2 regions of the Microbacterium sp. HM-570 genome follow, and region 2 is predicted to be linked to the other one. Evidence: predicted binding sites of a transcription regulator. Region 2 holds the regulator's gene; the other holds the start of a gene.

Region 1 (14,113 bases), 280 kb from region 2:
CCGCGAGACGGGTCGCACCGACATCAAGATCGCGACGCAGGACCTCGGTACGAACGTTGCGATCGCCCTCGCGAAGGGGGAGATGATCGTCGGTCTCGGCGCCCAGCTGCCGTACGACCAGGGAGTCGCTGAGGCGGACCTCGCCGCGCTCAGCTTCCTCGGCATCGACGTGCCCGCGTACGTGGCGCTCAGCTCGCTGCCCGTAGACCACGAGAACGTTCTCGAGGCCTGGGAGCTCGTCTACGACTCCGAAGCGCCCGCATCCGTGCGTGACGCATACGTCGACTAACCCGACCTCACCCGTCCGTTCTGTGGGGACGGCTCGAGCGGCCGTCCCCACAGAACATCCGAACGTGAACGAAAGGCAGAACATGCAGGACATCAACATCGCCATGATCGGTGGCGGATTCATGGGCAAGGCTCACTCGCTCGCGTACGCCGCGATGCCGATGTTCTTCTGGCCGGCGCCGGCGCGTCCGGTGAAGAAGATCCTCGTCGACGTCACCGACGAACTCGCCCGCTCCGCTGCGGACCGCTACGCGTGGGAGGGATCGTCGTCGTCCTGGCGCGATGTTGTCAACGATCCGTCGATCGACGTGATCGACATCGCGACTCCGAACAACCTGCATGCCGAGATCGCGATCGCCGCGGCTGAGGCAGGCAAGCACATCATCTGCGAAAAGCCCCTCGCACCCACCGCCGAAGAGGCGGGGCGGATGTATGAGGCCGCCAAGAAGGCCGGCATCGTGACTGCCGTCGCCTTCAACTACCGCCGCACACCCGCTGTGGTGCTGGCGAAGAAATACATCGATGAGGGTGCCATCGGCGAGATCCTCAACTTCCGGGGAACCTACCTGCAGGACTGGAGCGCCGACCCGAACTCGCCGCTCAGCTGGAGGTTCCAGAAGAATGTCGCCGGATCCGGCGCTGTCGGTGATATTGGCTCGCACGTCGTGGATCTCGCTCGGTATCTCGTCGGCGAGATCGCCGAGGTCACGTCGGTCGTGTCGACCTTCATCCCGGACCGCCCGCTGCAGTCCGGTGGTCTAGATGCTCTGGGCGGTTCGTCGAAGAGCGACGGTCCGCGGGGTCCCGTCGACGTCGACGACGAAGCGATGTCCCTGGTTCGCTTCCGTGGGGGCGCCGTTGGCTCGATCGAGGCGACGCGCAATGCATGGGGCCGGAACAACTACATAACCTTCGAGATCCACGGCACCGAGGGATCGATCTTCTTCAACTACGAGAACCGCGACGAGCTGCAGGTCGCGTTCAAAGGCGATGCCGCCGACCGTCGTGGGTTCCGCACCGTCTACACGGGCCCGAACACCCCGTACGGCGAATCTCTGTGGCCGATTCCCGCACTCGGTATCGGCTATGGAGAGACCAAGATCATCGAGGCCCACGACTTCCTGAAGGCCGTGGTCGAGGGCGGAACGGTGTCACCGAACTTCGCCGACGGTTACCAGGCCGCGCTCGTCGACGACGCGATCTTGGAATCGGGCCGCACGGGCCAGTGGGTCGCTGTTCCGGATGCCACAGAAGCGCTCGCTTCGGATGGCTGACGTGCCCGCCGGTGCCCCCGCGGTTCGTATGCGGGCGATCGTGAAGAGCTTCGGACCCGTCGAGGTTCTGAAGTCCGTCGACATGGACATCGTCGCCGGCGAGGTGCACGCCCTGGCGGGTGAGAACGGGGCGGGCAAGTCCACACTGATGAAGGTGCTCCAGGGGGTGCATCCGATCACGTCGGGAACGATCGAAGTCACGGGCGAGCCCGTCGACATCCGCAGCACAGCGGATGCGGAGCACGCTGGCATCGGGATGGTCTTTCAGGAGTTCAGCCTCATTCCTTCGATGACGGTGGCGCAGAATATCTTCCTCAACCGCGAGCTGAAGGACGGCATCGGGCTGGTCGACGATCGCGCCGCCGAGCGGGCCGCGAAGGAGATCTTCGACGGCCTGGGCGTCTCGATCGATCCCCGGTCGCGGGTGGAAGATCTGGGGACGGCGTACTGGCAGCTCGTGGAGATCGCCAAGGCTCTCGCCAAGGACGCGAGCGTCCTGGTTATGGACGAGCCCACCGCCAGCCTCGCCAAGCACGAGGTCGAGAACCTGTTCGCCCTGATCGAGACTCTGAAGAGTCGTGGCATCGCGATCGTCTACATCTCGCACAGGATGGATGAGATCCGTCGGATCGCTGATCGCATCACGGTGTTGCGTGATGGCCGGGTCGTGCTCGCCTCGGTCGTGGCCGAGCTGAGTGCCGCCCAGATCATCGAGGCCATCATCGGTCGGCGACTCGCGAGCGACCTGGTCTATCAAGACCGCGCGCTCGAGGCGGACGCTCCGGTGCTTCTGAGCGCGGAAGACATCGCCAGCAGCACCGTGCTGCAGTCGGTGTCGCTCACCATCCGCGCCGGTGAGATCGTGGGTCTCGCCGGACTGATGGGGAGCGGTCGTACCGAATTCGCCCGCGTCGTTGCCGGGATGGATCGACCTACCCGCGGTGCCCTGAACATCGACGGCGCCCGCGTGCGTTTCTCTTCGCCGATCGCCGCCCAGCAGGCGGGTGTGGCGCTCATCCCAGAGGACAGGCGTGAACAGGGCCTCGTGCTCGAGCACTCCGTCGCCGACAACCTGACTCTTCCGGTGCTCGATCGCGTCAAGGCTGGGGGCTTCCTGTCCCCCCGCAAGCTGCGGGCGCTCACGGAACAACTCGTCGGACGATTTGCGGTGAAGGTCGCCGACCCGTATGCCCCCGTTAGTCAGCTGTCGGGTGGCAACCAGCAGAAGGTCGTGGTGGCGAAGTGGATCAACACAGAGCCGCGCATTCTCGTGATGGACGAACCCACCTCGGGCGTGGACATCGGTACCAAAACGGAGATTCTCGACATCGTTCGCACGTTCGCCTCTCAGGGCAATGCCGTGCTGTTCATCTCTTCCGAACTACCCGAGCTCTTGGCGGTCGCCGACCGCATCGTCGTCATGCGTGAGGGGCGCTCTGTTCAGGAGCTCGCCCGCACCGATGTCGAGAGCGAAGAACAGCTTCAACTCATCATTCAAGGAGCAGCAGCATGAGTAGCGCCGCACCGGCCACCCGGCCCTCCCTCTTGTCCCGCGCCATCACCCGTCTGGACTGGCGCAGCAACATCATCTACATCGCGTTCGTAGTGGTGTTCGTCCTTTTCGCGATATTCCTCGGCGGTGACGGCTTCCTCTCCACCAATAACATGCTGAATATCGTCCGGCAGACCGCGACGATCTCGATTATGGCCGTGGCGATGACCTTCGTGATCGCGGCTGCCGAGATCGACTTGAGCGTCGGCTCGATCGCGGGCCTCGCGTCCGTCGTGACGGCGATGACGACGGCGCAGTTCGGCCTTGTGCCGGGAATCCTCGCCGGTCTGCTCGCCGGCGCGGTGATCGGCGCCATCAACGGTGGCCTCGTCGCGCTGTTGAAGATCCCGTCGTTCCTCGTGACGCTGGGGATGTTGGGACTCGCGGCCGGGCTCGCTCAGTGGATCACCTCGTCCGCCCCGCAGCCCATCACGGACCGCCTCTACGTCACGATCTTCGGCGGCAGTGACTTCGGGCCCGTACCGGGGCTGCTCGTCTGGACCGTCGTTGCGGTGGCTGTCGGGTGGCTCGTGATGAACCGGACCGGATTCGGACGCAAAGTGCTCGCCACAGGTGGAAATCCGACGGCCGCGGCCTACACGGGCATCAATACCGCGCGCATCAAGTTCACGGTCCTGTTGATGTCGGGCGTCGCGGCGGCGGTGGCGGGCATGCTCTACGCGGGACGCCTCGAGTCGGGCCGTTTTCAATGGGGCCAGGGGGATGAACTCACCGTCATCGCGGCGGTGATCCTCGGCGGCACGAGCTTGTTCGGTGGTCGCGGTGCCATCATCGGCACCCTGTTCGGTTCCCTCTTCATGGGGTTGATCAACAACGGCCTCATCCTCGCCGGACTGGACGTCGCACAGCAGCAGGTCGTGCGCGGCGCGATCATCATCGCCGCTGTCGCCCTCTCGAGGAAGAAGTGATGAACCGTCCACCCCTCCGGAGCGGAATCATCGGCACGGGATTCATGGGCCGCGTCCACACGCGCGCCGTCCGGTCGATCGGCGGCACGGTGTCGGCCTATGCCGGCCGCGACCTTGGGCGCACCCGGGCCGCGGCGGACGAAGCGAATGTGCCGCTCGCTCTGACTCCGGAAGAGCTCGTCGCTCATCCCGACGTAGACCTGGTCCACATCTGCACCCCCAACGCGCAGCACCTGCCGCTCGCTCTCGCGGCGATCGACGCCGGCAAGCACGTCATCTGCGAGAAGCCGCTCGCGCTCACCGCGGCGGACGCCTCGCGGCTGCAGATCGCCGCGAACACCGCCCGGGTCGTGACCGCGGTGCCGTTCGTCTACCGGTTCTACCCGACGGTGCGCGAGATGCGCGCCCGAATCGCAAAGTCGGGCGAGCGGATCTGGTTGGCTCACGGGCACTACCTGCAGGATTGGCTTTCGGACCAGTCGAGCTACAACTGGCGTCTGACCGACGGGGCATCCCGGGCCTTCGCTGATATCGGCGTGCACTGGTGCGACCTCTTCGAGTTCACGACGGGGCACCGCATCCAGAGACTGCACGCGTTGCAGTCGCGGTTGCACGACACACGCCATTCAGACGACGGCGAAGTCCCCGTCTTGACGGAGGATGGCGTGACCATGATGTTTCAGACCGACCGCGGCGCGACCGGATCGGTCGTGATCTCGCAGGCGACCCCGGGACGCAAGAACCGTCTCTGGCTCTCCCTGGACGGCGAGACCCGATCGTACGCCTTTGACCAGGAGAAGCCCGACGACCTCTGGGTTGGGGCGATCGAGGGTGTCTCCGTTCTGCCCAAGGGTTACGAGACGTTCTCTGACGAGGCGGTCGATCCGTATGTCACCGTCCCGTCGGGTCACCCGCAGGGCTACCAGGACAGCTTCTCGTTGTTCATGCGGGATGTGCACGCAACCATCGAGGGCAGGGCAGTCGACGGACTGCCGACCTTCGCGGATGGCGTGCGCGCTGCCCGGCTGACGGAAGCGGTGATCGCGTCGTCGATGTCTGGTCAGTGGGTCGACGTCTTCGCCGTGAACGAACGGGAGGTGAATGCCGCATGAGCGGATCTACGCATCCGGTTACGCTTTTCACCGGGCAGTGGGCGGATCTCCCGTTCGAGGAGGTCGCACGATTGGCGGCGTCGTGGGGCTACGACGGCCTCGAGATAGCGGCCTCCGGCGATCATCTCGATCTGCAGCGCGCCGAAGACGATCCCGGTTATCTTGCGTCGCGCCTCGAGATCCTCGATCGTTATGGCTTGCAGGTGTACGCGATCTCCAATCACCTCGCGGGCCAGGCGGTGTGTGACTCGCCGATCGACTTCCGGCACAAGGCCATCCTCCGCCCGCAGGTGTGGGGTGACGGGGACGCGGAGGGTGTGCGGCAGCGGGCCGCGGAGGACATGAAGCGGGCCGCTCGTGTGGCGCGTCGGCTGGGGGTCGACACCGTTGTGGGGTTCACCGGGTCATCGGTGTGGCCTTACGTGGCGATGTTCCCGCCCGTGCCGGCATCTGTCATCGACGCCGGCTACGAGGATTTCGCGGCACGGTGGAACCCGATCCTCGACGTGTTCGACGCCGAGGGTGTGCGGTTCGCGCACGAGGTCCACCCGGGCGAGATCGCATACGACTACTGGACCAGCGTTCTCACGCTGGAGGCGATCGGGCACCGCAAGGCGTTCGGGTTCAATTGGGACCCCTCGCATATGATGTGGCAGAACATCGATCCGGTCGGCTTCATCTGGGACTTCCGCGAGCGGATCTATCACGTCGACTGCAAGGACACGCGGTTGCGTCCGCTGAACGGCCGTGCCGGTGTTCTCGGATCGCACCTGCCCTGGGGCGACCCCCGTCGCGGCTGGGATTTCGTGTCGACAGGGCACGGTGACGTTCCGTGGGAGGATGCCTTCCGCGCGCTGGAGTCAATCGGTTACCGCGGCCCCATCTCCATCGAGTGGGAGGACGCCGGAATGGACCGATTGCACGGAGCCGCCGAGGCCGTCGCCTTCGTTCGGTCGAAGCTCTGGAAGACGCCGACCGATTCGTTCGATGCAGCATTCTCGAATCAGTGACGGGGCATTAACAGAAAGCCGTAGGCCCACTGCACAGCGTCGCGTGGCGGCATCCGCCCGTGACAGAGAGACGCGCGGTCACTGACGCGGCGGGCGGTCCTCGCGCTTTGCGGATCCGGCGAAGCGGTCCGGCTTCAGCTCGATGAGCTTGCCGCTGATACGGGTGTTCTCGAGGCGCTTGAGGGTGTCTCGCGGGAGGTCGGCCGGCAGCTCGACGAGCGAGAAGTCCGGGCGGATCTGGATGGCGCCGAAGTCCTCTCGGCGAAGTCCGCCCTCGTTCGCGAGCGCACCGACGATCTGGCGCGGCTCGACCTTGTGCCGGCGCCCCACGGCGATCCGGTAGGTCGTTCGCGCACCACCGCCCGTTCGAGCGCCGCTACGGGGGCCACGATCGGAACGTTCGTTGCGGTCACGCCCACCACGCTCGGGACGGTCCTGCGAATCCCGCGCGAAACGAGGCTCGGGTGCGGCATCCGGGTCGAGCAGCAGAGGCGTGTCGCCCTGTGCCACGACGGCGAGGGCCGCCGCAACGTCCGCCTCGGGGACGTCGTGGTGCTCGACGTAGTGCGCGACGATGTCGCGGAACAGCCCGATCTGTGCCGGATCCGCGAGGGCGGTCGTGATCGCGTCGTCGAACCGGGTCAAGCGCGTCGCATTGACGTCGTCGACGCTCGGGAGCTTCATCTCGGTCAGCGGCTGGCGCGTGGCTCGCTCGATCGAGGTCAGCATGCGGCGCTCGCGCGGGGTGACGAAGCTGATCGCCGCGCCCGTGCGTCCCGCGCGGCCCGTGCGGCCGACGCGGTGGACATACGACTCGGTGTCGATCGGCAGGTCGTAGTTGACCACATGGCTGATGCGGTCGACGTCGAGACCTCGGGCCGCGACATCCGTTGCGACCAGGATGTCGAGCTTGCCGCTCTTGAGCTGGTTGACCGTCCGCTCGCGCTGCGCCTGGGCGACGTCCCCGCTGATCGCGGCGGCGGTGTATCCGCGGGCCCGCAACTTCTCGGCGAGCGTCTCGGTCTCGTTCTTGGTGCGGGTGAAGACGATCATGCCCTCGAAGTTCTCGACCTCGAGGATGCGGGTGAGCGCATCGACCTTCTGCGGGTACGACACGATCAGATACCGCTGGGTGATGTTCGCCGAGGTCGTGGTCTTGGTCTTGACCGTGATCTCTTCGGGGTCGTTGAGGTACTGGGCCGAGATGCGACGGATCTGCGCCGGCATCGTCGCCGAGAACAGGGCGACCTGCTTGGTCTTGGGGGTGTCAGCCAGGATCGTCTCGACATCCTCGGCGAAGCCCATCTTGAGCATCTCGTCAGCCTCATCGAGCACAAGGTACTTCAGCTCCGACAGGTCGAGGGTGCGCTTCTCGAGGTGGTCCATGATGCGGCCGGGGGTACCGACGACGATGTGCACGCCGCGGCGGAGCGCGGAGAGCTGCTGGCCGTAGCCCTGTCCGCCGTAGACCGGGAGAACGTGCACGCCGCGCAGGTGCGACGCGTACTTCTCGAACGCCTCGCACACCTGCAGGGCGAGCTCGCGGGTGGGGGCGAGCACGAGGGCCTGCGGAGTCTTCTGCGAGAGATCCAGTCGAGACAGGATCGGCAGGGCGAACGCAGCGGTCTTTCCGGTTCCGGTCTGAGCGAGGCCGACGACGTCGCGGCCCGCGAGGAGCGGGGGGATCGTGGCGGCCTGGATGGCGGAGGGCGTCTCGTACCCGACATCCTTCAACGCCTTCATGACCGCGTCGTCGAGACCGAGGTCGGCAAATGTGGGCTCCGGACGGGCAGGCTCTGCCTCGACGGTGTCGTTCTCGTTCAGGTCGACCATGGTTTCGACGGTAGTCCCCCAACGGTTCCGCCGCGACTTGGCGCATCGCACGCGTGCGCCCGGGGACCGCCACGCTAGCGGGCAGCGAACACGGCCAAACCGATGAAGACCAGCCCCCCGGCCCCGAGCAGCGCGGCCGACGCCCACCGATAGTCGCCGTGCGTGAGGCGTGCGTACAGCTCGGTGACACGACCCGAGAGGGTCGGAAACCGGGACCAGGTCCAGGTGAGGACGAGGAACGGGCCGACCAGCGCGATCAGGAACACGACGTAAGCGGCGATGCGCAAACCGATGTGCTCGGTCAGCCCTGCGGTCACGCGCCCCGTCATGTACATGATGGGCAACGTCGTGAACCCGATCACCGCACAGCTCAGACCGAGCGGAAAGTAGCTGATCGCCGCATGATGACGTCGAGGCCGCCGCGGGCCGCCCGTCGCCGCAGGGCTCGATACGGCTGGATCGACGCCAGCCCCGGGCCCCCCGGAATGACGACGAGCGGAGTATCCGTTCGTGGCCCCGACCTCGTGTACGCGAGACGGAACGCGGGCGCATCGTGCGTTGCCGGGCGCAGTATCCGCTGGATGCGTGTCACGTCCCGAGCGTAAGGGGTGGGCTAGATCTCGTCGATGCCGGGGACGCCGTGGGGGATCTCTTCGGGCTCGGCCGGCTGTGCCCTGGGCCCGACTCGAAGCAGATTGATCTTCTCGCGCATGTACGAGATCGCTTCGGGGTTCGCCGGCGGTTGCAGGGCGGAATGCGTCGACTCGGCTATGAGGTTGGATGCGGCGTTGAGGACGAAGTCCGCCTCGACATCATCGCCGTCCTGACCGATTCCGCAGATACGAACGGTGTCGGCCGACTGCTCGGCACCCAGTAGCGCCGCGTACTCGATCAGGCAGTCGGACGTCTCGTCGTCGATGAGGATCGTACGGTCGGCAAATGAGATGCGTTTCACACGTTCCATTCTGCAAGGACCGGTGATTCGTGTCGCGGGACTTGACACAGGCAGCGGGGAACACACGCAGGCGGTAGCGGCCATGGCCGGAGCGACGCGTGACAGTCTGGGAGCTATGCCTTCACGTCGCGACGCCCGCACCTACGACCTCAAGGACCTGCGCGACCGTGTCATACGTGAGAGTGGTGGTGCGTTGGATGACAGCATCCCTCAGCTCGCCGAGGCCGACCCGGAGCTGCTGGGCATCGCGATCGTGCTGCCGGACGGATCCGTCCGTACGACCGAGCAGGCGGACGTCGCGTTCAGCGTGCAGTCCGCCGTCAAGCCGTTTCTCTTCGCCCTCGCCCTGCTCGACACCGACGGTGACGTGCTCGACCGGATCGGGATCGAGCCGACGGGCGAGGCGTTCGATGCGATCAAGCTCGAGAGCGGTACGGGGCGTCCCCCGAACCCCATGGTCAACGCGGGTGCCCTGCTGACCGCTGCGGTCGTCGATGGTGACGGTGTCGAGGGGCGGAACGAACGCATCCTGCGCGGTCTGTCGGCATTCGCCGGGCGCGAGCTCACCGTCGACGAGGATGTCGCCCGAAACGAGCACCTGCTCGGGGACCGAAACCATGCACTCGCGCACTTGATGCGTTCGGAGGGCACCCTACGGATCACCGCCGACGACGCCGTCGCGGTCTACGCGCGGGCATGCGCCGTGCTCGTCGACGCCGAAGCGCTCGCCGTGATGGGTGCGACGCTCGCGTTCGGCGGAGTGAACCCGGTCACCGGCAAGCGCGTCGTCCCCGCCGCAGTCGCGCGCGATGTCGTGTCGGTCATGGCCACGTGCGGTGTGTACGACGGATCGGGACGATGGATGCGCCGGGTCGGTATCCCCGCGAAGTCGAGCGTCTCGGGCGCGATCGTGCTTTCGGTGCCCGAGACCCTCGGCGCCGCGGTCATCAGCCCGCCCCTCGACGAGCAGGGGACGAGCGTCCGCGGCAGCAAGGCCTGCGACCTGCTGAGCGCCGAGCTCGACCTGCACGTGTTCGGGTCGCTCGGCGACTGATCAGGTGTTCTGCGGGAACCCCAGGTTGATGCCGCCGTGGCTCGGGTCCAGCCAGCGTGCCGTAACCGCCTTCTCTCGCGTGAAGAAGTGGAATCCCTGTCGGCCGTAGGCCTTCGAATCCCCGAACGCGGAGGCCTTCCAGCCGCCGAACGAGTGGTACGCGACCGGTACCGGAATTGGCACGTTGACCCCGATCATCCCGACCTGGATCTCGTACTGGAAGCGCCGGGCGGCACCACCGTCGTTCGTGAAGATCGCCGTACCGTTGCCGAACGCGCCCGAGTTGATCAGCTCGACGCCCTCTTCGTAGGTCGCGACGCGCACGATCGACAGCACCGGCCCGAAGATCTCCTCGATGTAGGCAGCCGATGTGGTCGGAACCCGATCCAGCAGGGTGGGGCCGAGCCAGAAACCGCCGGGCGCTCCGTCGGGAACGACACCCCGACCGTCCACCACGATCTCGGCGCCGTCGCTCGCCGCCACGTCGATGTACCCGGCCACCTTGTCGCGGTGCTCGCGGGTGACAAGGGGGCCCATGTCGCAGCCGCGGCGCCCGTCGCCGATGCGGAGCCCGGCCATCCGCTCGCTGATCTTCGCGATGAGCTCATCGGCAACCGGCTCGACTGCGACGACGACCGAGATGGCCATGCAGCGCTCGCCGGCTGAACCGAAGCCCGCGTTGACCGCCGCATCGGCGACGAGGTCGAGGTCGGCGTCGGGCAGCACGAGCATGTGGTTCTTCGCGCCGCCGAGCGACTGCACGCGCTTGCCGTGGCGCGCGGCCGTTTCGTAGATGTAGCGCGCGATCGGGGTGGACCCGACGAACGAGATGGACGCGACATCCGGATGCTCCAGCAGTGCATCGACCGCGACCTTGTCGCCGTGCACCACGTTGAACACCCCGTCGGGTAGCCCGGCCTCGGTCAGAAGCTCCGCCATCCACATCGCGGCGGACGGGTCCTTCTCGCTCGGCTTGAGGACGACGGTGTTCCCCGATGCCAGGGCGATGGGGAAGAACCACATCGGCACCATGGCCGGGAAGTTGAAGGGGCTGATGATCGCCGCGACACCGATGGGCTGGCGGAAGGAGTAGACGTCGACGCCCGTCGAGGCGTTCACCGAGTAGTCGCCCTTCAGGATGTCGGCGAAGCCGAGGGCGAACTCGAGCACCTCCTGGCCGCGGGCGATCTCGCCCAGGGCGTCCGAGACGACCTTGCCGTGCTCGGCCGTGATGAGCTCTGCCAGTTCGGGCTTGCGCTGCTCCAGCAGTTCGCGGAACCGGAACAGGATGGCCTGGCGGCGCGCGATCGATGTGTCTCGCCAGGCGGGGAATGCGGTCGTTGCGGCCGCCACGGCAGCGTCCACGTCGGCGGGCTCGGCCAGCACGACGGCGCCGCTCTGCTCGCCCGTGGCGGGGTCGTAAACCGTGCCGAGTCGGCGGTCATCGGAGTCGTGGCGCTCGCCATTGATCCAGTGCGGGATGCGCGTGGTCATTGTTCTCGTTTCGTTCGTAGATCGGGTCAGTCCATGACGACGACGGCGCGTCCGGTGATCTCGCCCCGGGCGAGTGCCTGATACGCGGCATCTGCATTGTCGAGGGTGTAGCGGCGCGTGACAAGGCGTGCGGTGTCGAACCCGCCGGCCTCGGCAATGTCGACGACCGCGGGCAGGTCCTCGCGCGTGCGCGCACCGAACGATCCGGTGATCGTGTAGCCGCGGCGAACGAGGGGGGTGATCTCGACCTCGGCGGCCGCGTCGCCGGCCGCGATGCCGATCGCGACCATCCGGCCCCCGTCGGCGAGCAAGCCGATCGCCTGTCGGAAAGTGGCGGGGTGACCGAGCGCCTCGAAGGCGACGTCGACACCCAGACCATGACCCAGACCGCCGGTGATCTCGCGGACGGCGGTGGCGGCATCGGTCTCGCGCGAGTTGACCGTGTGCGTCGCGCCGAGGGCCATGGCGGCCTCGAGTTTGTCGTCGGCGACGTCGATCGCGATGATCGGGTCGGCGCCCGCGGCGCGGGCCATCTGAACGACTCCGCTGCCCACGCCGCCGACCGCGACGATCGCGACCGCTTCGCCCGGTCGGACATCGCCCGCGCGGTGCACGGCACCGTACGCGGTGAAGGCGGCGCATCCGAGGACGGCGGATGTGACGGGGTCGAGGTCGTCCGGCAATCGCGTCAGCGCGGTGATCGGCACGACGGCGTATTCGGCAAGCCCGCCCATCGAGTACATGGCGAGGAAGGAGCCATCCGGCATCGAGAGGCGGCTCTCGCCGTCGTACAGCGTGCCGTTCAGGCGGTTCTGCCCGAAGAACTCCGCGCACAGGTCGTCACGCCCGCGGGAGCAGGCGGGGCAGTCGCCGCAGGGCATGATGAAGGCCCCGATGACCGTGTCGCCGATCGCGAGTCCCGTGGTCGGGGGAGTGTCGTCACCGAACGCGACGAGCGTGCCGCTGATCTCGTGGCCCATCACCGCCGGCCGGGGAAAGCGCACCTCGCCCCTCATGACGTGCAGGTCGGTGTGGCACACGCCGCACGCGATGACCTTGACGAGCGCCTCTCCCGCCCGCGGCACGGGGCGGGGAACCTCGAGGATCTCGAGCCCCGGTCCATCCGCGCGCAGCACGGCGGCATTCATCGTTCGGGGCGCTGTGGCAGTCATGGTGATCCTCGACGTCATCGTTCAGGGCTCGTGTTCGCAAGCATGGCAAGTTCACCACGGGCCCGGCAAGGGACGTCGGTGCGGTTGTCGCTGGATGAAAACGTCCGCGGTGCGGGATCGAATTATTGGCACTCTCATACGTCGAGTGCTAATCTGTGATTGTTGAGTCGAGTCGGCTCAACTCATCAACTCCATATCGAACCCGTTCATTGCCGGACGCGAATCCGGCGCAACAAGGAAGGACACCACCATGGCGACATACGACCCGTTCCGCGACCTCGACCGCCTCGCGACGAGCCTTCTGGATGCGCGGCGAGGCCCCCGCCGCATGCCGATGGACCTCTACCGCGATGGCGACCACTACGTGCTGACCGCCGATCTGCCCGGGATCGACCCGGGGTCGGTGGACATCGACGTCGACGGCCAACTGTTGACGATCCGCGCCGAGCGCACCCTTGCGGCCGGCGACGGCGTCAAGTGGATCACCCGCGAGCGTGAAGCGGCGAGCTTTTTGCGGCAGCTCAACCTCGGTCAGGGAGTCGACACCGACCGCATCTCTGCGAGCTACAACAACGGCGTGCTGTCGGTGACGATCCCCGTCAGCGAGCGCGCCAAGCCACGCAAGATCGAGGTGGCGACGGATGCCGATGCTTCCGTCATCGCAGCGCGCGAGTCGGGAGCTGACTCCTCGGGGCCGCAGCTCATCGAGCAGTAGTCAGAACCGCGTGTACAACGGATGCCGCGCCCTCCGGGGTGCGGCATCCGTCGTTTGCGGCGTGCTCAGTCGGTCGTTTCGCGCAGTTTCGCCGTCAGGCCGCGGAGCGCTTCGAGTTCGTCGTCGCTGAGCCGGGACATCCGCTCGGCGATCGTGCGTGCGTGCTGCGTCGCGACGGCGCGAAAAGCGGCCGCACCCGCCTCGGTCGCGCGGACGAGCGCACCGCGACCGTCATCGGGGTCGGCGCATTTGGTGACCAGGCCGCGGACCACCATGCGGTCGACGAGGCGAGAGACGGACGGCTGGCTGACGAGCATCCGTGCGGTCACATCGCGCAGTCGCGCGGTCATCTCGGGTCCGCGTGTCACGGTCAGCAGCACGTCGTACTCGCCCTGTTCGAGGCCGGTGCCGCGGAAGTCGCTGCTGATCTCGGTGAACACCTCGTGCTGCGCGCGGAACAGACTCTCCCACGCTTCAACGGCGAGGCGGCGGTTCGTCATGCCGTACAGGCTACTTGCCTACGGCCGGTGGCGGGCGGGTCGCGGAGTGCCCGTGTCTAGGCTGGGCCCATGCGTGCATTGCTTCGAACGGGACTGATCGTCGCGATATCGATCGCGGTGTCGTTGGTCGTCGCTCTGGGCGTAGGTGGCGGTGTCGCATCCGCATCCGCGGCCGAACGGGGCGTGGGACCGGGTCATGCCGCAGCCGTTCCGGGCGACGTCGAC
Region 2 (14,113 bases):
CCGATCACGCCGAAGACGAGCATGGTGACGACCGTCGACAGGCTGTTCGACGTCGCGAAGGTTCCGATGATGCAGAAGATCAGGATGCCGCTCCAGAGGTACGGGTGCGGCACGTCCAGAAGCTTCACCATGCCGCGCATGCGCACAAGGCTCAGCGCGAGCGAGAGCAGGGTCGCGATGAGCATGATCCCGGTGATCGAGACGACCAGGTCCGGCCGGTTGGCGAAGAGGTTCGGCCCCGGGGCGATGCCCCAGATGATCATCGACCCGATCATGACGGCCATCACGGAGTCGCCGGGGATCCCCAGCGCCATGGTCGTGGTCAGCGACCCGCCGAGGGTGGCACTCGAGGCCGTGTCGGACGCCGTGATGCCCTCGATCGATCCCTTGCCGAACATCTCGGGGTGCTTCGAGACCTTGCGGGCCCGTTCCCATCCGATGAGCCCGGCGATATCGCCGCCGGCCGCCGGCACGAGCCCGACCCCCAGGCCGACCGCGCCGCCGACGCCGAGCGCACGCCGGGTCTGCTTCAGCTCGGCGCGATTGGGCCACCAGCGGCCCAGACTCGAAACCGGCTTGATCTTGTTCTGGTGGTAGGTGAGCATCTGGTCGAACAGCTCGGCGATTCCGAACAGTCCGATGATGACGGCGATGAAGTTGAGACCTTCGACCAATTCGAGGATGCCGAAGGTGAAGCGCTGATCGGCCGTCGCCGAGTACGTGCCGACGGTGCCGAGCATGAGGCCGAACGCGCCGGCCAGGATTCCCTTGATCATCGACTTCGACGAGATGCCGATCATGATCGCGATGCCGAAGACGACGAGCGCGAACAGCTCAGGCGAGCGGAAGTAGTCGCGGGCGAAATTCGCGACGGGCACGGCTACCAGGGCGAAGAGCACGAGGGATGCCAGGATGCCGATCGCCGACACGATCGCCGAGATCGTCAGGGCGAGCCCTGCGCGGCCCTGCTTGGCCATCGGGTATCCGTCGAGCGTGGTGGCGATGGATGCGGGCGTGCCCGGCGTATTGATCAGGATGGACGGCACGCGGTCGCCGAAGTTCGCGGCGACATAGATCGTCAGCAGCACCGCCAAGCCCTGCACGGGCTCGAGCGTCAAGGTGAAGCCGGCCGCCAGCGCTATCGCCATCGTGGCCGTGATGCCCGGGAAGGCACCGACCATGAAGCCCAGCAGAAGACCGACGAGCATGTACAAGAGGACGGAGATGTCCAGCAGCGCGCTGATCCCATCGACCAAGGGGTTCATAGGGGGATCCTCAGGAGCATGCCGAACAGCACGTAGATGAACGCGGTGAGTGCGAGCGGATAGATGACCAGGCCGAGCCGCTTGCGCTGCCCGTAGACGAGCATGAGCACGAACAGGTAGACAGCGGTCACGATCGGGAAGAGCTCGAACCGGTAGCCGAAGGCGACGATGGATGACAAGGACCACACGAAGACGAACGCCGCGGTGATGGCGAAGGTGACGATGACGCGGACGACGCCGCCCGGGCGCCGGACCTCGAGGTCCTCCCGCGATGGCGCGGGGCGGGCGATCGCGATCACGAGCAGCACGACCGACATCGCCACGCCGAGGGTGCCGAGAAGAAGTGGCCAGGAGCGCGCATCGAGCTGGCCCGGGGCAGCCTCCAGGCGAAGCTCGATCCGCGTAGACAGGAACAGGTATGTCGCCGTGAACGCGAGGGCCACGATCGCCAGGGCGATCTCGAGCGAACGCGCGGGCCGTGCCCCGTCGTGGGTGATGGGCACGTCGGTGCCGTCAGTCGTGGACATCATCGTCTTCTCCGTGAAGGAACGGGGCGGGAAGGATGCCTTCCCGCCCCGTTCGGATCAACCCAGCAGGTCCTGGAACAGGGCGAACTGCTCGTCGACGAAGGACGTGAACTCGGCCGAGTCGCGGTAGACGACGAGGTTGCCGGCGCTGGCCTGGAACTCCTGGTAGCCCTCGCTCTCGACCGCCTCGGCGATTGCGGCTTCGAGGGTCTCGCGCACATCATCGGGCAGGCCCGCGGGTGCGTAGATTCCGCCCCATCCACCGAACTCGACCTCTTCGCCGATGGCTTCCTCGACCGTCGGAACGTCCTCGACGCTCGGGTGCCGCTCATCGTTCATCACGGCGAGGATGCGCACGGCACCCTGCTGCGCGAGGGCCTCGCCGAGGCCCGAGACCGCTGCCACGACTTCTCCCGACGCTGCTGCGGCGACGGCGGTGGCACCGCCGTCATAGGCCACGGGCGTGAACTCGGCGCCGGTCTGGGCGCCGAGACCGAGCGTCGCCGCCTCCCAGATCGAGCCGGCTCCCGAGTTGGCAACGGTGACCGCACCGCTCTCGGCCTGTGCGATCAGGTCTTCGAGCGTCTCGATCCCGCTGTTGGCACCGACCGAGATGACGCCCGGCGCCAGCATGATCTGGCCCAGCAGGTCGTAGTTCTCGGGAAGCACGTCGGCGCCCTGCGTCGTGTTGAGCATGGCGATCTCGACCGGCCCGAAACCGATGGTGTAGCCGTCGGCGGGCTGTGCCGCCACGTACTCCATCGCGAGCGCGCCGGATGCGCCGGGCATGTTCTCGGGGATCACGCTGACCCCGAGGATGGACTCCAGCTCGGTGGCCAGCGCGCGGGACGACAGGTCGGACCCACCACCCGGGTTGGCCTGGATGATGAGGCGGATGTCGCCTTCGGGGTATGTCGACTCGACGGTCTCGCCGGACTCTGCGGCGTCGGGCTCATCGGCCACGGGCGTGCAGGCGGCAAGGCTTGCGGCTCCGAGGGCGAGGGCGACGAAACCTGCTGCGGTTCGGATGATGCGCGGACGGGGCATCTTTGCTCCTCTGGTGCGGGATCGACGTTGTTGTCGACTCGCCAAACCTACATCGTTGACTGTTAACAGTCAACGATGCTCACGAAGCTGTGACCTCCACCGCCGGGCGACGGGCCGCGAGTTCGAGCGACATCCGCTCCTCTGCGCCGGCGAGATGCGCCTCCAGCACCCGCGCTGCCGCCTCGATGTCTCCCGAGCGCATCACGTCGTAGAGCAGCACGTGATCCTCAGCGGACTCGTGAAGATCCTCGTCGTGGTTGATCGTCACCTCGAGCAGCGCCGCGAACGTGGGGAGGTACTGCTGCCAAGCCGCCTGCAGCCGGGGGTGGGCGGAGAGCTCGTATATATAGGAGTGGAACTCGAGGTCGGCGCGCGCGAATTCCGGTGCATCGCGGTCATCCGCGGCGCCCTTCATGCGGGCCACGCAGTCCCTCGACTGTTGCCATAGCGCATCGTCCTCCACGCGCATGGCCCGACGCAGGGCCAGCTGCTCCAGCGCGGCGCGCAGGCTGTAGAGCTGTTCGACATCCTCTTCCGTCAATCCGACGATGTAGACGCCGCGTGGGCGTTGAACCTCGACCAGCTTCTCGAAACTCAGTTGCGTGATGGCGTCGCGTATCGGCCCCCGGCTGACATCGAACTCTTCCGCGAGCGCTTCTTCCGTCAAACGTTCACCCGGCTTGAGCTCGCCGCGCACGATCCGCTGCCGCAGGATGTCGGCCACCTGCGTCCCGAGCGATACCGCACGCTCCACCCGTCTCGACACGCGGGCACCTCCTCGTTGACAGTCAACAGATTACGGTCAGGATAGTCCCGGGCCCCTGCCGTCCGCCGCCCCCGCCCCGCGAAACGTCGTATACGTCTTGAAACTGCCACCCTCAAAGGTGACATAGGTGGAGTTTCGCGGCGCACGTCAGGAGCCGGAGTCCGGGAGATGCCGGGGACGCCAGAGGACGATGTCGGTGGCTCGGCGGACCCGCTTGCCGTGACGGAGCGTGACGACGGCGCCCTCGGTTCCGGCGGCGAAAACCCTGGCCCCAGGGCGGTTGTCGCGCTCGGCACGAACCCGCTGCTCGAGCTCCCGTACGTGACGCCGGAGCGCCCGCACCTCGTTCTCCAGCTGCAAGATGCGGGCGATCGCCGGCAGGCTCATGCCTTCGGCCGACAACCGGGCCACCTCACGAAGCTCCCGCACGTGTCGAATGGAGTAGCGCCGCGAACCGCCCTGCGTACGGGCGGGCACGACCAATCCGAGCCGATCGTACTGGCGGAGGGTTTGCGGATGCATGGCAGAGAGCTCGGCTGCGACGGCGATGGCAAAGATCGGCGCATCCTCGTCGACCTCGTCGCCCTGCATTCCGCTCACCACCCCATCACCGAGCCTCTCAGCCCCGCGCCTTGGACATCAGGTCGGCACGCGGGTTCTCTTTCGGCTCCAGCTCGTGGAACCGCTCGAGTGCCTCGCGAGCCGCGTCGTCCAGATGCGCGGGAACAGCCACCTGCACCTCGGCGAGCAGATCGCCCGTGCCCTTCTGCGTCTGCACGCCACGCCCCTTGACGCGTAGCACGCGACCCGAGGGCGTTCCGGGGGCAACCCGCAGCTTGACGGGGTCGCCACCGAGCGTCGGAACTTCGATCGTTGCGCCGAGCGCCGCCTCGGTGAATGTCACCGGCACGGTCACGCGCAGGTTCAGGCCATCGCGCGTGAAGACGGGGTGCGGGCGGACCGTGACCTGCACGACGATGTCGCCGGTCTCGCCGCCATCCGGCGAGGGCCGTCCACGTCCGCGCAGACGGATCTTCTGCCCGTCTGCGACGCCCGCGGGGATCTTGACCTTGAAGGGGCTGCCGTCCTCACCCTGGAGCGTGATGGTCTCGCCCTTGGTCGCCGTGACGAAGTCGACCGTCGTCCGCGCCGTCATGTCCGCGCCACGCGTCGGTCCGCCGTAGCCACGGAAACCGCCGGATGTCTGACCGAACCGGCCGGATCCGAACGACCCGCCCGCGCCCTGCTGGTTGAACATCGAGAAGATGTCGTCGAAGTCGGGCTGGGGTCCGCCGCGGCCCTGGCCGAAGCGGCTGAAGACATCCTCGAAGCCTTGGTTGCCGCCACCGCCAGCGGTGAAACGTGCCCCCGAGCCCATAGCGCGGATCTGGTCGTACTCCTCGCGTTGACCGGCATCCGAGAGCACCGAGTACGCCTCGCTGATCTCTTTGAACTTCGACTCGGCCTTGACATCACCCTGGTTGGAGTCGGGGTGATACGTGCGCGCAAGCTTGCGGTAGGCCTTCTTGAGGTCGGCGGGCGTGACGTCCTTTTGGACGCCCAGCACGCTGTAGAAGTCCTTGTCGAACCAGTCCTGGCTAGCCATCGCTGCCTCCGTCTACTCTGCGGGCACGGCGACGACGACCTTGGCAGGCCGAAGTTCAACCGAGCCGAGACGGTAGCCCACCTCGACGACCTCGAGCACCGTCGGCGCCTCCGTTCCCGCGATGGGCTGCTGGAAGATCGCCTCGTGCACCTGCGGGTCGAAAGCCTCGCCGGCGACACCGAACGAGGTCACGCCGAGCCGCTCAGCGACCGTGCGGATCTTCTCGCCGATCGCCGAGAACGGTGTGCCCTCTTGCAGGTCGCCATGTTTGGCGGCGCGGTCGAGATCATCGAGCACCGGGAGAAGGCCCTTTGCGGCCTCGCCCTTCGCACGCTCGATCTCGCGCTCGCGCTGTTCTTCCGTGCGGCGGCGGTAGTTGGCGTACTCCGCCTGCAGGCGCTTGAGATCACCCAATAGGGCCGATTCGAGATCGGCCAGCACGGCTTCTTGAGCTGCGGCATCCGCGTTCTGCGGCGCACCGAGGATGTCGTCGAGCGTCAGCTCGTCACCCTGGGCGTCCGAGCCATCCTGCGACACCCCGTCCTGCGACACCCCGTCCTGCGACACGGGGCCGGAGGACTGCTCCTCCGGCCCCTGCGTGCCATCAGGACCGGCGCCCTGCCCCTCGGGGCGTTCGTCGTCCTTGTTTGTCATGTCCTACTGCTTCTTCTCGTCTTCGTCGTCCACGACCTCGGCGTCAATGACGTCCTCTTCCGGGTTCGGCGTCTCGCCGTTACCCGGTTCGGTCGCGTCAGGGTCGGTCCCTGCGCCCGCCGAATCGCCCGCCGCCTGCGACGAGGCGTAGATCGCTTCGCCGAGCTTGCCCTGGCTGGCGTTGAGGGTGTCGAACGCGGCCTTCACAGCCTCGTCGTCGTCGCCCGCAAGAGCCGTCTTCAGCGCGTCGACGTCGGCCTGCACCGACGACTTGACGTCCTCGGGCAGCTTGTCGGCGTTGTCCTGGATGAGCTTCTCGATCGAGTACGAGAGGGTCTCGGCCTGGTTGCGGACCTCGGCGAACTCGCGGCGCTTCTTGTCTTCCGCGGCGTGCTCTTCGGCCTCGCGCACCATGCGCTCGATGTCCTCCTTGGGCAGCGACGAGCCACCCGTGATGGTCATCGACTGCTCCTTGCCGGTGCCCTTGTCCTTGGCAGACACGTGCACGATTCCGTTGGCGTCCAGGTCGAAGGTGACCTCGACCTGCGGGATGCCGCGGGGAGCCGGAGCGATGCCGGTGAGCTCGAACGTTCCGAGCGGCTTGTTGTCGCGTGTGAATTCACGCTCGCCCTGGAAGACCTGGATCGCCACGGACGGCTGGTTGTCGTCGGCCGTCGTGAAGGTCTCGCTGCGCTTGGTCGGGATGGCCGTGTTGCGCTCGATGAGCTTCGTCATGATGCCGCCCTTGGTCTCGATGCCGAGGCTCAGGGGGGTCACGTCGATGAGCAGAACGTCCTTGCGCTCACCCTTCAGCACACCGGCCTGGAGGGCCGCGCCGACGGCGACGACCTCGTCCGGGTTGACGCCCTTGTTGGCTTCCTTGCCGGCCTCGCGCTTGACGAGTTCGGCAACGGCGGGCATACGGGTCGAGCCACCGACGAGCACGACGTGGTCGATGTCCGCAACCTTGATGCCGGCCTCGCGGATGACATCCTCGAACGGCTTCTTGGTGCGGTCGAGCAGGTCCTTCGTCAGGTCCTCGAACTTGGCGCGTGTCAGCGTCTCGGAGAGCGACACGGGGCCGTTCTCGGTCAGCGACAGGTAGGGCAGGTTGATGCTCGTCGAGCTCGAGCTCGAGAGCTCCTTCTTCGCCTGCTCCGCGGCCTCCTTGAGGCGCTGCAGGGCGATCTTGTCGCCCGCGACATCCACGCCCGTGGTGTCCTTGAACTGCTTGATCAGGTGATCGACGACCCGCTGGTCCCAGTCGTCTCCACCGAGGCGGTTGTCGCCGGCGGTCGAGCGGACCTGAATCGTGGAGAAGTCGTCGTCCTTGCCCACCTCGAGCAGCGAGACGTCGAACGTGCCGCCACCGAGGTCGAAGACGAGGATGAGCTCGTCTTCCTTGCCGCGGTCGAGGCCGTAGGCCAGGGCAGCAGCGGTGGGCTCGTTGATGATGCGCAGGACGTTGAGACCCGCGATCTCGCCGGCCTCCTTCGTCGCCTGGCGCTCGGCATCGTTGAAGTACGCGGGAACGGTGATGACGGCGTCGGTGACGCTGTCGCCCAGGTATTCCTCGGCGTCGCGCTTGAGCTTGCCGAGGATGCGCGCCGAGATCTCCTGCGGCGTCCACTTCTTGCCGTCGACGTCGAACGTCCAGTCGGTGCCCATGTGGCGCTTGACGGACGAGATCGTGCGGTCGACGTTGGTGACGGCCTGGCGCTTGGCGGTCTCGCCGACGAGCACCTCGCCGTCCTTCGTGAATGCGACGACTGAGGGGGTCGTGCGGAAGCCCTCGGCGTTTGCGATGACCTTGGGCTCGCCGCCCTCGAGGACGCTGACGACCGAGTTGGTCGTGCCGAGGTCGATTCCAACTGCACGTGGCATGTGTGTCTCTCTCTTCTTCGTGTGAGGCCGGGCGGATGCCGCGGCCTGAAGTCTGGTGCGTCTCGACGTCGTCCGGTTCGGGGTGAATCAGACGGGTTGAGCCGTTATGACTCAAGGGTATCCCTCACCCGCGAGAACGTCAAATGAACTTGATATGAACCGGCTCAACTTTGCTCGAACGCCGTTGCCGCGGCACCCGCAATGTCATAGCGGCGACCCGGGTATAGCCTGAGCGCGCCGCACCGTCGCGGCCCCGGGTCACCCGCCGTTCACCGAAGGGCCATAACTTGCCGCACATGAGCGACCCCGACCACCCGAACGCTGAGGCCCGCACGCCCGAGAACCTCGCCCGGGTGGCACCCGCGACATCCACCGATGCCCTGGCCGCCCTCGGCGCCACCGGCGACGGACCTGCGAGCACCAGCCGCAAGCGCGTCATCGCCTGGGGTCTCTGGGACTGGGGCTCGGCATCGTTCAATGCGGTCGTGACGACCTTCGTCTTCGCCGTCTATCTGACGAGTTCGAGCTTCGGCCCGGAGGGCACCGTCGAGGCGCAGCTCGGGTGGGCCCTCGCTGCCGCGGGCCTGCTGATCGCGCTTCTCGCGCCCGTGACCGGCCAGCGCTCCGACACCTCGGGACGCCGCAAGCTCTGGCTCGCGGTCAACACCTACATCGTCGTGGGCATCACCCTCGCCCTGTTTTTCGTGCAGCCGGACCCCTCGTTCCTGTGGCTCGGCCTCCTGCTCCTGGCCGCGGGCAACGTCTTCTTCGAATTCGCGGGTGTCAACTACAACGCGATGCTCACGCAGGTCTCGACTCCCCGCTCGATCGGACGCGTCAGCGGCTTCGGCTGGGGCATGGGCTACATCGGCGGGATCGTCCTGCTGTTGATCGTGTACTTCGGCTTCATTCAGGGCCTCTTCGGGCTACCGAGCGAGAACGGTCTCGACGTGCGCTTGTCGATGATCGTCGGGGCGGTGTGGTTCGGCCTCTTCGCGCTCCCCGTCCTGTTCGTGGTACCCGAGTACAAAGGCGCGGGCACGCGCCGCGAGAAGGTCGGATTCTTCACCTCCTACGCGCGACTCGGGCGCGACATCGCGCACCTCTGGCGCGACAGCCGCCAGACGGTCTGGTTCCTGCTCGCCAGCGCGGTGTTCCGGGACGGGCTGGCCGGGGTGTTCACGTTCGGCGGGGTGCTCGCGGCATCCGTCTTCGGCTTTTCGCCCGGCGAGGTCATCATCTTCGCGATCGCCGCGAACATCGTCGCGGGAATCTCGACGATCGCCGTCGGATCGCTCGACGACCGCATCGGCGCGAAGCCCGTGATTGTCATCGCCCTGATCGGTCTCATCGTTTCGGGATCGCTCGTCTTCTTCCTCCACGACGGCGGGCAGATCGTGTTCTGGACGGCCGGCCTCGCGCTGACCCTCTTCGTCGGGCCCGCCCAATCCGCGTCGCGAACCTTTCTCGCGCGCTCGATCCCGCCGGGACGCGAGGGCGAGGTCTTCGGGCTCTACGCGACAACGGGACGCGCTGTCTCGTTCCTCGCGCCGACGATGTTCGCGATCTTCGTGGGGGTCTCGGGCGAGGCCTACTTCGGCATCCTCGGCATCGTGCTCGTGCTGCTGGTCGGCCTGTTGCTTCTGGTGCCGGTCAAAACCGGGCAGCGCATCGCCGACCGCGCCTGACCGCCGCTCCCCCTACCCGTGCGGCGCGGATGACGGCCGACGGATGCCTAGCCTCGACCTTTCATGGTCGTTGTGAGCGGGGTCGAATGAGCGTGGGTGCGCTCGCTTGAACCTGATTCTGTCGCCTGGGTACGACAATGAGTCGCGTGTCGCTGCGTGGGCGGGGTTCCGGTCCGGGGCGGTGCTGTCGTGGGTGGACTGAAGGCTGCCGGCGTCAGCCGGGCGCCCGCGCGTGAGCGCGCAGCCCGGTGATCGCCGCGAGGGCCGTGGCGACCCAGGTTGCCCGGTCGGAGAGGTGCAGGGTCGTGCGCCGGCCGTGCCGCGCGATCGCTGCCGGGATGGAGAACAGCCGCAGCCGTAACCGTTTCGGTTCCCACCGGCGGGCGGCATCGGTGGGGTGCGCGAGCATTCCCATCCAGGCCATCAGTTCGGACGCGAGGGCCACGAGGTGGCACCAAATGCGGTTCTGATCGAACGCTTTCAGGGGCAGGTTGCGCAGTCCGGTGTCTTTCGCGATACGGATGCGGTCCTCGCAGCGCGCCCGCCGACGGTGCCGCAGCTCGAGGGCGGCGAGTTGCCCGCGGGCCGTGTTCGTGGCGAACGCGGTCAGGCGGTAACCGTCGACGTCATCGAACCGCAGTTGCGCGCCGGGGTGTGGTCGTTCGCGGCGCACGATGACACGCATCCCTGGCGGCCATTTCGTGAGGTCGAGGATCCCGGTGAACTCGGCGACATCCGCACCCGGGCGGCCTTCTTCGGCCGCGTTGTAGGCCGGTGCCCACACCTTCTCGGGGATCTTCCGATACAGCTCCGGGGTGAACTGAGGGAGCGTGAACCCCACCGAATACGCCAACCGGCGCCCGCTGAGCCACTTCACGAACTCGTGCGTTCCACCGGCACCGTCGGCGCGGATCAGCACGCTCTTCCCCGGCCGGGCCGAACCTCCGGGCAACTGCGCGAGCGCTTGTTTCACGACGTCGATGTGGTCCGCGGCGGTGTTCGAGCCGGCGTTGCCCGGGCGGAGCTTGATCGCGAGCGCCTCACCCGCCCCGGGTTTCCCGTGGTCGAGAAACGCGCACAACGGATGAAAGCCGAAGCCGCGCTTGTATGTCGGTGCGGCGTGTTCTTTCTCGGAGTGCGCGGTGATCAACGTCGCATCCAGATCGATGATCAGCGGGTCCTTCACCGTCGCGGCGTGACCGGGCGCGTGCTCACCGGCCAGCGACCACGCCCGCTCCCGAGCAGTGGCTCTCGCGGTGTTGATCGCAGCGATCGCGCGGTCCGGGTCAGCAGCGAGGGCCGCGATCGTGCGGGACACCGTCGGGTCTGATGCGACCGGCCCGAACACCCCTGGCTCGCCGCGGAGCACCCCGATGTCAGCGAGAGCGTCACCACCCAACGTGAGCGCGATCGCAAGATCCACGACAACTTTCCCGGGATCATGGATCGCAAACGGCTTCCGCCACGGCCCGAGAGCCTCGGACAGCGCCCGGTCAAGACCAGTGGCGCGTGCGGTTTCGGTCAGCAGCACACCGCCCGCTTGACCGATCGCGGACACCCTCGCGGTGTCAACATTCACGCGGGGATACGCTCCGGTATTCTTCACCCTGAAGGTGCTCCTTCTTGCGGATCAATACGACTCTCGACAAGCCTTATTCTCCCAGGTCAGGAGCACTTTCCCTATCCAACACGCACGGTCGCCGGACCACAAGCGTGAAAGCCCGAGGCTAGGGCTCAGGCGCTCGGCCATCCGTCCGCGAGCTTGTTCAACAGGCGCGCAAGATCCGCGCGCTCCTGGTCGGTGAAGGTCGACAGAGCGCGATCCACAGCCTCGCGACGGTCGCCGCGGAAGCCGCGCACAAGGGCAGATCCGGCATCCGTCAGTGCGACGCGGGTTCGACGCGCATCGTCGGGGTCGGCCTCCCGACGCACGACACCGAGGTCGACGCCCTGCTGCACCAGGCGGGATGCCCGGGGCTGATCGACGCCGATCGCGTCGGCGATCTCGCCAACGGACAGGGGACCGGATGCCTGAGCAAGGGTCTCGAGCAACCGCATTCGCGCAGGTCCACCCAGGCGCGGCGGCACCCATGGAGGTGAGCCCGCGTGCGGATGTCCGCCACGGTGCGGGCCGCCGCGCATCCACGGGGGTCCGCCGTGCATGCCGGCGCTGCGCGGGGGTCCGTCCTCGCTCCAGGGTGGTCGGGGCATCCGTCGGCCGCGGAGTCGGGCGAGAGCCGCGGCGATCGCGTCGGCATCGTCGGGCTGATGCGCGCCCGCAGCTCCGGAATCTTCGTCGGCCATGCCACCAATTTACATGCGACTTGACATAGACCGATTTACATGTGACAGTACATGCACATGCAATATGACATGCAATTGTGTCCGGCTGTTCATCCGGACACCTGAAAGGACTTTTCATGACTGACACACAGAACACCCCGAACGGCGGCCCCGACGAGGATCGCCCCACCCCTGCCCTCCCTCTCAGCTACTGGCTGCGCGCCGTGGAAGCGATGATCGGTCGCGAGTTCGCGACGGCTCTCGCCGCGGAGGACGTCGAACGACGCGATCGGATGCTGCTGAACGCGGTGTCCGGCGACATTGACGTGCCCGGCTGGCTCGCTTCCCGCGTGCACGGACGCGGCGGCAAACGTCTGCGCGCCCTGGCCGAACGCGGTTGGGTCGCTCGCACGGATGACGCCTGGGCACTCACCGACGAAGGACGCGCCGCGAAAGAACGCCTCGGCGGGATCGTCGACGGCATCCGCGAGCGCGTCTCGGGCGCCGTGAGCCCCGAGGACTACGCGACCCTGACCGCCTCGCTCGAGGCCATCGCCCGCGAACTGGGCTGGGATGGGAGCGAGCGGATGCCTCGCGGCGAGCGCGGACGCCCGGGCTTCGGTCCCGGTCGGGGCTTCGGTCCCGGTCGGGGCTTCGGCCCCGGCCGCGGGTTCGACCCGGGCTTCCGGCCCGGCTTTGGCCCGGGCTTCAGTCCGGGCTTCGGTCCGGGTCGTGCGTTCGGTGCTCGCTTCGCTCCGGGCGCCGACGCCGGATTCGGCCCTGGCTTCGGACACCGCGGCTCCCCCGAGCACTGCGGCCCCGAGGGTCACGGCGCGAAGGGCCACCACCACGGGCACCGCGGCGAGCGCCACGGCGAGCGCGCGTTCGAGCGCGGCTTCGACGCAGGCTTCCGCGCCGCGAAGGAGCGCGCCGAGGCATCCTGATGCCTCGGCCGGCGCGCGAGTGCGCCCGTTGCGCTCGAAAGAGCCGGTCATTGCCCGCGACTAAACGCACATCTCGGCAATAACCGGCGCACTCGCCGCGCAGACATCGATCCTCGCATCCGACCGAACAGGTTGGGCGCGAGGATCGTTTCGTGTCAGCCTCCGGCGGCACCCGAGTCGGTGACGCCGACGTCGGTGCGGTGGAAGTTCTGGAACGATCGGGACGCGGTAGGCCCGCGCTGCCCCTGATATCGGTTGCCGTAGGGACCCGAGCCGTACGGGTTCTCGGTCGGCGAAGACAGCCGGAAGAAGCACAGCTGTCCGATCTTCATGCCGGGCCACAGCTTGATCGGCAGGGTCGCGACGTTCGAGAGCTCGAGCGTGACGTGGCCCGAGAATCCCGGGTCGATGAACCCGGCGGTCGAGTGCGTGAGCAGGCCGAGGCGTCCGAGCGACGACTTGCCCTCGAGCCGGGCCGCCACGTCGTCGGGCAACGTGATCAGTTCGAAGGTGCTGCCCAGCACGAACTCCCCCGGATGCAGGATGAACGGCTCGTGCGGTGCGGTCTCGATCAGGTGGGTCAGCTCGGGCTGATCCTCGGCCGGGTCGATGAAGGGGTACTTGTGGTTGTCGAAGAGCCGGAAGTACCGGTCGAGCCGCACGTCGACGCTGGATGGCTGCACCATCTGCGGGTCGTAGGGCTCGAGCCCGATCCGCCGCGCGTCGAGTTCGAGCTTGATGTCACGGTCCGAGAGCAGCACGGCCTCAGCCTACCGAGCCCGTCGTGTTCGCAATTCAGTCTCCGCGAACCCGACCGCGCTGTGACCACCCGAAAACACGGGGGCGCAGGGCCCGCAGCCGCCGAGCCCGCCCCGCCGAGACTGAATTGCGAACCGCGCGACGCGTCCGAATCCGGTCACCCTTCGAGGGGGGACAGCCAGGCCCGCAGCAGCGGCTCGAGCTGCGCGCGCTGGCCGGGAGTGAGCGACTCCACCAGACGAGCCTCATTGCTCATGTGCGCGGCGAAGGCCTCGTCAATTGTGCGACGGCCCGCTTCCGTCAGCGCGACGACTCGGCCACGGCCATCCGCGTCGCTCTCGCGTCGATGCACGAGACCCGCGGCTTCGAGTCGGTCCAGGCGCTTCGACACCGCGCCCGTCGTGACCATCGTGTGGCGCGCGAGCTCGCCGGGCGCTGCCTCGAAGGGCGCCCCCGCGCGGCGCAGCGTCGCGAGCAGGTCGAACTCGCCCTCGTTCAGCCCGAAGCGGCGGTAGACGATCAGCAGTTCGTCCCGCAGGCGATCGCCCAGGCGATGGATGCGCCCAATCAGCGCCATCGGAGATACATCCAGGTCGGGCCGCTCCCTGCGCCACTCCGATTGGATCTGATCGACACGATCGAGAACACTCATCCGCCCACTATATCTTCCATAGAAGCTATAGTGTCTTC

The links. Region 2 encodes HspR, which represses chaperone genes until heat shock. Its sites were predicted from a motif close to AAGTTGAGTCNNNNNGACTCAACTT; they were not measured.
Region 1: a site for HspR is predicted at 12,833-12,857, ahead of ACT9TC_RS06635 (Hsp20/alpha crystallin family protein). Genes of this name have one in related genera too.

Annotation. Positions count from the first base shown of each region.
Region 1 is NZ_CM135111.1:1,400,098-1,414,210, reverse strand. It holds gene ACT9TC_RS06700 (substrate-binding domain-containing protein) at 1-289, shown strand, start outside; gene ACT9TC_RS06695 (levoglucosan dehydrogenase) at 354-1,562, shown strand; gene ACT9TC_RS06690 (sugar ABC transporter ATP-binding protein) at 1,555-3,075, shown strand; gene ACT9TC_RS06685 (ABC transporter permease) at 3,072-4,043, shown strand; gene ACT9TC_RS06680 (Gfo/Idh/MocA family protein) at 4,043-5,155, shown strand; gene ACT9TC_RS06675 (sugar phosphate isomerase/epimerase family protein) at 5,152-6,165, shown strand; gene ACT9TC_RS06670 (DEAD/DEAH box helicase) at 6,244-7,998, opposite strand; gene ACT9TC_RS06665 (hypothetical protein) at 8,073-8,360, opposite strand; gene ACT9TC_RS06660 (hypothetical protein) at 8,369-8,590, opposite strand; gene ACT9TC_RS06655 (hypothetical protein) at 8,612-8,953, opposite strand; gene glsA (glutaminase A) at 9,069-10,007, shown strand; gene ACT9TC_RS06645 (CoA-acylating methylmalonate-semialdehyde dehydrogenase) at 10,008-11,501, opposite strand; gene ACT9TC_RS06640 (zinc-binding dehydrogenase) at 11,528-12,673, opposite strand; gene ACT9TC_RS06635 (Hsp20/alpha crystallin family protein) at 12,924-13,388, shown strand; gene ACT9TC_RS06630 (MarR family winged helix-turn-helix transcriptional regulator) at 13,454-13,888, opposite strand; gene ACT9TC_RS06625 (hypothetical protein) at 13,958-14,113, shown strand, end outside.
Region 2 is NZ_CM135111.1:1,682,131-1,696,243, forward strand. It holds gene ACT9TC_RS07955 (tripartite tricarboxylate transporter permease) at 1-1,265, opposite strand, end outside; gene ACT9TC_RS07960 (tripartite tricarboxylate transporter TctB family protein) at 1,262-1,792, opposite strand; gene ACT9TC_RS07965 (tripartite tricarboxylate transporter substrate binding protein) at 1,850-2,839, opposite strand; gene ACT9TC_RS07970 (GntR family transcriptional regulator) at 2,919-3,605, opposite strand; gene ACT9TC_RS07975 (heat shock protein transcriptional repressor HspR) at 3,753-4,196, opposite strand; gene ACT9TC_RS07980 (DnaJ C-terminal domain-containing protein) at 4,225-5,211, opposite strand; gene ACT9TC_RS07985 (nucleotide exchange factor GrpE) at 5,224-5,865, opposite strand; gene dnaK (molecular chaperone DnaK) at 5,869-7,749, opposite strand; gene ACT9TC_RS07995 (MFS transporter) at 8,046-9,437, shown strand; gene ACT9TC_RS08000 (IS1380 family transposase) at 9,652-11,043, opposite strand; gene ACT9TC_RS08005 (MarR family winged helix-turn-helix transcriptional regulator) at 11,172-11,741, opposite strand; gene ACT9TC_RS08010 (MarR family winged helix-turn-helix transcriptional regulator) at 11,858-12,664, shown strand; gene dcd (dCTP deaminase) at 12,820-13,425, opposite strand; gene ACT9TC_RS08020 (MarR family winged helix-turn-helix transcriptional regulator) at 13,581-14,075, opposite strand.